Linked DNA regions of Spirulina subsalsa PCC 9445. The protein of the gene in region 1 interacts with the protein of each later gene in a pairwise test. Links are inferred from orthologs where the notes say so. Each region holds a gene or a part of one and is shown in the gene's direction. Other genes may lie near its edges.

Region 1 (3,233 bases):
TCGTCCAAAAGAGCAATGTGGTAGCCTTTAATATGCCCTCAAAAATTCAAGTCCTCCTCTCCAGTGGTCGCGCCATTATCGGTTCCGTCCCCGCCATTGGCACCGCCGCCAAAGCCCTCAAAGCCAGTGGAGGCGGCGTAGTGATTCCCCCCGAAGACCCAGCCGCCCTCGCCGAAGCCATCCGGGATCTGTATAATCATCCAGAGAAAGTCAAAGAATTAGGTCAAAATAGCCGTCAATACGCCATCGAAAATTATTCCTTCGAGTCCGCCCTAGACCGCTACGAACAACTGTTCCAAAGCTTCAAACAGAAGTTAAAACCCTAACGGTGCATCCCCTCCCCAAACATTCAAGAGAACTGCCCTAGCGTCGCCTTGAACGCTTTTGTGTTAGAATTTTGATTGATTTTGTCATTTCACGAGTCAAATCTGACTCTGAGGCTTTACTGAGGAATGTCCATGACTAGCAGCAGCAGTTATAGCGCCGACCAGATTCAAGTTCTAGAAGGTCTAGAGCCAGTGCGGAAACGCCCCGGGATGTATATAGGCTCAACCGGTCCCCGTGGCCTCCACCACTTAGTTTACGAAGTGGTGGACAACTCCATTGACGAAGCCTTAGCAGGCTATTGTACCCATATTGAAGTCGAAATTAATGCCGACGGTTCTGTTGCAGTCACTGATGACGGACGGGGCATTCCCACCGACACCCACCCCACCACCGGGAAATCCGCCCTAGAAACCGTGATGACAGTGTTACACGCAGGGGGGAAATTTGGCGGAGGCGGGTATAAAGTCTCAGGGGGATTACACGGGGTTGGGGTGTCTGTGGTCAATGCCCTTTCCGCTTGGGTGAATGTTACAGTTTACCGCGAGAATAAAGTGTTCACCCAACGCTATGAACGAGGCGTGCCGATGGGGGATCTCACCGAGGCTCCCAGCAAGGAGAAAAACCGCACGGGGACAGCTGTTTGTTTCCTCCCCGATGAGCAAATTTTCACCGAAACCCGAGATTTTGACTACAACACCCTCGCCGGACGATTGCGGGAGTTAGCTTATTTAAATAAAGGGGTACGGATTACCTTTACTGACGACCGCCCCGCCGAAACCCGCAGCGAAAGCTATTGTTATGAGGGGGGGATTCGGGAATATGTGACCTATATGACGCGGGAGAAAGAGGCTCTACACCCGGATATTATTTATGTGGAAGGAGAACGGGATGGTGTGACCGTTGAGGTGGCGCTTCAGTGGTGTATTGATGCCTACAGTGATAATTTATTGGGCTTTGCCAATAATATCCGCACTATTGACGGGGGAACCCATTTAGAGGGCTTAAAGACGGTTTTAACCCGCACGTTGAATTCTGTGGGGCGCAAGCGCAACAAGATTAAAGAGAATGAGTCCAATTTAGCCGGGGAGAATGTGCGGGAGGGCTTAACGGGGGTGATTTCCGTGAAGGTTCCGGACCCGGAATTTGAGGGACAAACTAAAACCAAGTTAGGGAATACGGAAGTCCGGGGGATTGTGGATTCTCTGGTGGGGGAAGTCCTCAATGAGTATTTAGAGTTTAACCCCCAAGTGGCCGACTCGATTATTGAGAAGGCGGTGCAGGCTTATAAGGCGGCGGAAGCGGCACGACGGGCGCGGGAGTTGGTGCGTCGGAAGTCGGTGTTAGAATCTTCTCCGTTGCCGGGGAAATTGGCGGATTGTAGTACGAGGGATCCGTCTGAGTCGGAGATTTTCATTGTGGAAGGGGATTCGGCCGGAGGTTCAGCAAAACAAGGACGCGATCGCCGTTTTCAGGCCATTCTCCCGTTACGGGGTAAAATCCTGAACATTGAAAAAACCGATGACGCGAAAATCTATAAAAACGCTGAGATTCAATCCCTAATCACAGCCCTCGGATTAGGCATTAAAGGGGAAGAATTTGATCCCTCTAACCTGCGTTATCATCGCGTGGTCTTAATGACTGACGCGGACGTAGACGGGGCGCATATTCGCACCTTGTTACTGACCTTTTTCTACCGCTATCAACGGGAATTAGTCGATCAGGGGTATGTGTATATTGCCTGTCCGCCCCTGTATAAGCTAGAACGCGGCCGCAGTCATCAATACTTGTATAGCGATCGGGAATTACAACAGGCGATCGCACAATTCCCCGCCAACGCCAACTACACCATCCAACGATTCAAAGGGTTAGGGGAAATGATGCCCCAACAGCTTTGGGAAACCACCATGAATCCTGAAACCCGAATGCTCAAACGAGTAGACATTGAAGATGCCGCCAAAGCCGAAAATATGTTCACCACCCTAATGGGCGATAAAGTCGCCCCCCGACGGGAATATATCGAAACCCACGGCCCTCGTCTCAACCTCACGGATCTCGATATTTAGGGCTTGGGGTATTTAAAGCTTTTCTTCACCCGGTTTCTGATTTAAGAAACCGGGTTTCTTCAGCACTTGTGCCCTAAGACCTTGAAAATACAGACCACCACCAAGCCAAAACGCCCCACTGAAAAAGCAGTAGAGCGTTGTGGAGAATATTTAGGCCTGGCAAGGAGCGATTGTCCCAGGAGGCAACCCTCAAAGTATCGTAGCCGCGCTAGCGTTTCACAACCGAGTTCGGGAAGGGATCGGAGTGGGACCGCTAGGCTAAACTCACCAAGCCGGGGGAGAATCCCCTCAAGACTGCATAGAAGAAAGAGGTCAAGCCCTCGGTCTGTTAGTACGCCTTGGCTTCATCCCTTGCAGGACTTCCACCGAACGCCTATGTAACGGGTGTTCTGCCCGTGACCTTACTTGGTTAACCCAAACAGAGCACTCATCTTGAGGTGGGCTTCCCACTTAGATGCTTTCAGCGGTTATCCGCTCCGCACATAGCTACCCTGCGTTTGCCGTTGGCACGACAACAGGTACACCAGCGGTGCGTCCTTCCCGGTCCTCTCGTACTAAGGAAGGCTCCTCTCAATGCTCTTGCGCCTGCACCGGATATGGACCGAACTGTCTCACGACGTTCTGAACCCAGCTCACGTACCGCTTTAATGGGCGAACAGCCCAACCCTTGGGACGTACTTCCGCCCCAGGTTGCGATGAGCCGACATCGAGGTGCCAAACCTCCCCGTCGATGTGGACTCTTGGGGGAGATCAGCCTGTTATCCCTAGAGTAACTTTTATCCGTTGAGCGACGGCCCTTCCACTCAGCGCCGTCGGATCACTAAGGCCTAGTTTCCTACCTGC
Region 2 (3,520 bases), 920 kb from region 1 along the record:
TTAACTTAATCCTTAATTGAGCAAAAAATAGGAGCGCAAATGAGCAACCTATTGCTGGCAAAAAGTTTCAGCAAAAAGTTTTAGCAAAACGTGACGAAATTTGACAGACCTCAGAGTAAATATACTTAAAAGGAAAATGCTACCCTAGTGAATCCCACGATATGGATCAGGATTTTTAGACTGTAACGAACACCCTTGGACTCTAAAATCCGTAAAAACTATTAAGTTTCATCCTCAAATATACGAGAGTCTCCGTTATATCCTCATGTTTTGCAACATTTCTTAATGTTGATTTAATAGTCCCCCATCACGTCCTCTTGTGGTGCCGCTTCAGCTTGAGAATTCCCGCTCCGATTGCCCCCTGAAATCCGGGTGACGAAAAGCGGTTAACCCCGTCAAACTGGGGGAAATCATGTTAAAATATTTAAACACAAGACGCAAAATTAGGCGGGTCTTCAGGCAAAAAGTGGCAAATTAGGCTGCTTTTTATTGTTTATCTGCCTTATAAGCAATTTAATGGAGTTTTTCATTTTATGACTGCCTCGCAGGAGCGAATTGTCCCTACTGACCTGAGTAACGAAATGTCCCGGTCATATCTGGAATACGCCATGAGCGTCATTGTTGGACGGGCGTTGCCAGATGCGCGGGACGGACTCAAACCCGTTCACCGTCGCATTCTTTACGCGATGTATGAATTGGGGTTAACTCCAGATCGACCGTTTCGGAAATGCGCTCGGGTGGTGGGGGAGGTGTTAGGGAAATACCACCCCCACGGGGATACGGCGGTTTATGATGCCCTAGTACGCATGGCGCAGAACTTCTCCATGCGAGATCCCTTGATTGATGGACATGGGAATTTCGGGTCAGTGGACAATGATCCTCCGGCGGCCATGCGTTATACGGAGTGTCGTTTACATCGCCTGACGGTTAATGCACTCCTGCGAGATATTGAGTCGGAAACTGTTGATTTTGCCGATAATTTCGACGGTTCTCAACAAGAACCTGTGGTTTTGCCTTCGCGGATTCCCCAACTGTTATTAAATGGTTCCTCGGGAATTGCCGTAGGGATGGCGACCAATATTCCCCCCCACAATTTAGCGGAGTTGGTGGATGGTTTGATTGCTTTAATCGAAAACCCGGAAATTAGCATTGCGGAATTAATGCACCATGTTAAGGCGCCTGATTTCCCAACGGGGGGGCAGATTCTGGGGACTTCGGGCATCCGGGACGCTTACTTTTCCGGACGCGGCTCCATTACGATGCAAGGGGTAGCCCAGATTGAGTTAATCGAACAGCGCGGCCGTCCTGACCGAGAGGCGATTATTGTTACAGAGTTACCCTATCAGACCAATAAGGCGGCACTGATTGAAAAAATTGCCGAGTTGGTCAATGATAAGCGCATTGATGGCATTGCAGATATCCGGGATGAAAGCGATCGCGACGGAATGCGAATTGTCATCGAACTTAAGCGGGATGCGGTGGCGAGGGTGGTGTTAAATAATCTCTACAAACAAACCCCCCTGCGTACCAACTTCGGGGCCAATATGTTAGCCCTCGTGAACGGAGAACCCCAACTCCTTGACCTGAAACGCTTTTTAGAGGTCTTCCTCGATTTCCGCGTGGAAGCCATTACCCGACGCACCCAGTACGAACTGCGCAAAGCCCAAGAACGGGATCATATTTTACAAGGGTTACTCATTGCCCTGGAAAATCTAGATGCGGTGATTCGCCTCATCCGGGCGGCTGCCGATACAGCCAGCGCGAAACAGGAGTTAATCGAGGGTTTTGGTTTATCGGAAGTCCAAGCGGATGCAATCTTACAGATGCAGTTACGCCGTTTAACGGCCTTGGAAGCGGAAAAAATTACCGCCGAACACGAACAACTATTAGCCCAAATCACCGACCTTGAGGACATTCTGGCACGGAAAGAACGGATTAACGCCATTATTATCGAAGAGGCGACCCAGATTAAAACTATTCATGAGTCCCCCCGTCGGACGGAGGTTTTATTACAAGAGGGGGATTTAGATGAGCGGGATTTAATTGCCAATGAGCCGGCCATGATTCTGTTAACGGAACAGGGCTATATTAAACGGATGCCCGTTTCTACCTTTGAAGCCCAAAACCGCGCCACACGGGGACGGGCGGGGGCGAAAATTAAGGAGGATGACGGGGTAGAACATTTCTTGACCTGTTGTGACCATGACAAGGTGTTATTTTTTAGCGATCGCGGTTTAGTCTACTGTCTCAATGCCTACAAAATTCCCACCGCCTCCCGTACCGCCCGAGGGGTGCCGATTGTCCAGATGTTGCCCATCCCCCGGGATGAAAAGATCACCTCTTTAGTGGCCGTGAGCGAGTTTACCGATGATCAGTTTTTGGTCATGTTAACCCGCAAAGGCTACATCAAAAAAACCCCCCTTGATGCCTTTAGTAATATTCGCACCAATGGTTTAATCGCCATTTCCCTGGCCGAAGGCGACCAACTGCGCTGGGTGCGCTTGGCCACCTCGGAAGATAGCGTCATTGTGGGATCTCAGCAGGGGATGGCCATTCATTTTAAAGTGGGGGACGAACAACTGCGCCCCCTCGGACGAGCGACGCGGGGCGTTAAGTCCATGAAACTGCGCAATAATGACCAGTTGATTAGTATGGACATTCTCCCGGCTCAAATTGCGGCGAAGATTGCCAATAGTGAGAGCGAAGAGGAGGAGGAGACTAGCGAAGACCTCAACGGGAGCGAGGAAGTGATCACCGAAGTCACCGAGGGGCCTTGGGTGTTGGTAGTGACGCGACGGGGTTTCGGGAAACGGATTCCGGTGCATCAATTCCGCTTACAACGACGGGCGGGGATTGGTTTGCGCTCGATTCGTTTCCGTATGCCACAGGATGAGTTAGTGGGCTTAAAAATCGTCTATCAGGACAGTGAGTTAATGTTAATCACCAATCGGGGGATTATCGTCCGCCAGGCCGTGAGTGCCATTTCTCCCCAGTCTCGGATGGCGACGGGGGTTCGTTTGCAGCGTTTGGATGAAGATGATGCGATCGCCGCCATTGCCATTGTTCCCACCAGTGGAGAAAGCGAAACCGAGAACCCCGAAGCCTTAGAAGAAGAGTAAACCCCAATCTTGACCAGTTAAAACCCAGAGAACAGGGAACAGGGAACGGGGAACAGGGAACAGGGAATTGGGAATTGGGAGTCGGGAATCGGGAGTCGGGAGTCGGGAGATTGCCTCTCCCCTGCTCCCCTGCTCCCCCTCTCCCCCTCTCCCTTAAAATTCCCCTAAACGACCCTTGAAACATCAACATTCAGCGCCTCAGCCACTTGTTCCGGGGTTAACCCTAGCTGCAACAAACGAGCAATCGCCTGTACTTGGGATTGTTCCAGTTCTCTAGCTCGCTGTTCCGCCGCGTCTCGCTGCTGTTCCGCGATGCGCGCCCTTTCCTCCCCCGTCAACAAGAGATTCCCCTCCCCATCCCACCATCTCGCCCATAACTGGGTTTGATTCTGATAGTTCCC

Evidence for each region.
Region 2: the proteins of gyrB (region 1) and gyrA interact in binary tests that used the Escherichia coli proteins (3 or more experiments, as listed by UniProt). The link is inferred for Spirulina subsalsa PCC 9445 from one-to-one orthologs.

What each region holds. Positions count from the first base shown.
Region 1 is NZ_JH980292.1:3,870,955-3,874,187, reverse strand. What follows is about bases 19-2,924. They hold gyrB (DNA topoisomerase (ATP-hydrolyzing) subunit B), read left to right. Parts: upstream 19-458; coding sequence 459-2,390; downstream 2,391-2,924. Other genes in these bases: SPI9445_RS0117615 (glycosyltransferase family 4 protein), read left to right, coding at 19-326. Also shown: more of SPI9445_RS0117615, read left to right, coding at 1-18. UniProt on the Escherichia coli protein: DNA gyrase negatively supercoils closed circular double-stranded DNA in an ATP-dependent manner to maintain chromosomes in an underwound state.
Region 2 is NZ_JH980292.1:2,951,109-2,954,628, reverse strand. What follows is about bases 134-3,326. They hold gyrA (DNA topoisomerase (ATP-hydrolyzing) subunit A), read left to right. Parts: upstream 134-533; coding sequence 534-3,119; downstream 3,120-3,326. Other genes in these bases: SPI9445_RS0113450 (hypothetical protein), read right to left, coding at 3,284-3,326. In the rest of the region: more of SPI9445_RS0113450, read right to left, coding at 3,327-3,520. UniProt on the Escherichia coli protein: A type II topoisomerase that negatively supercoils closed circular double-stranded (ds) DNA in an ATP-dependent manner to maintain chromosomes in an underwound state.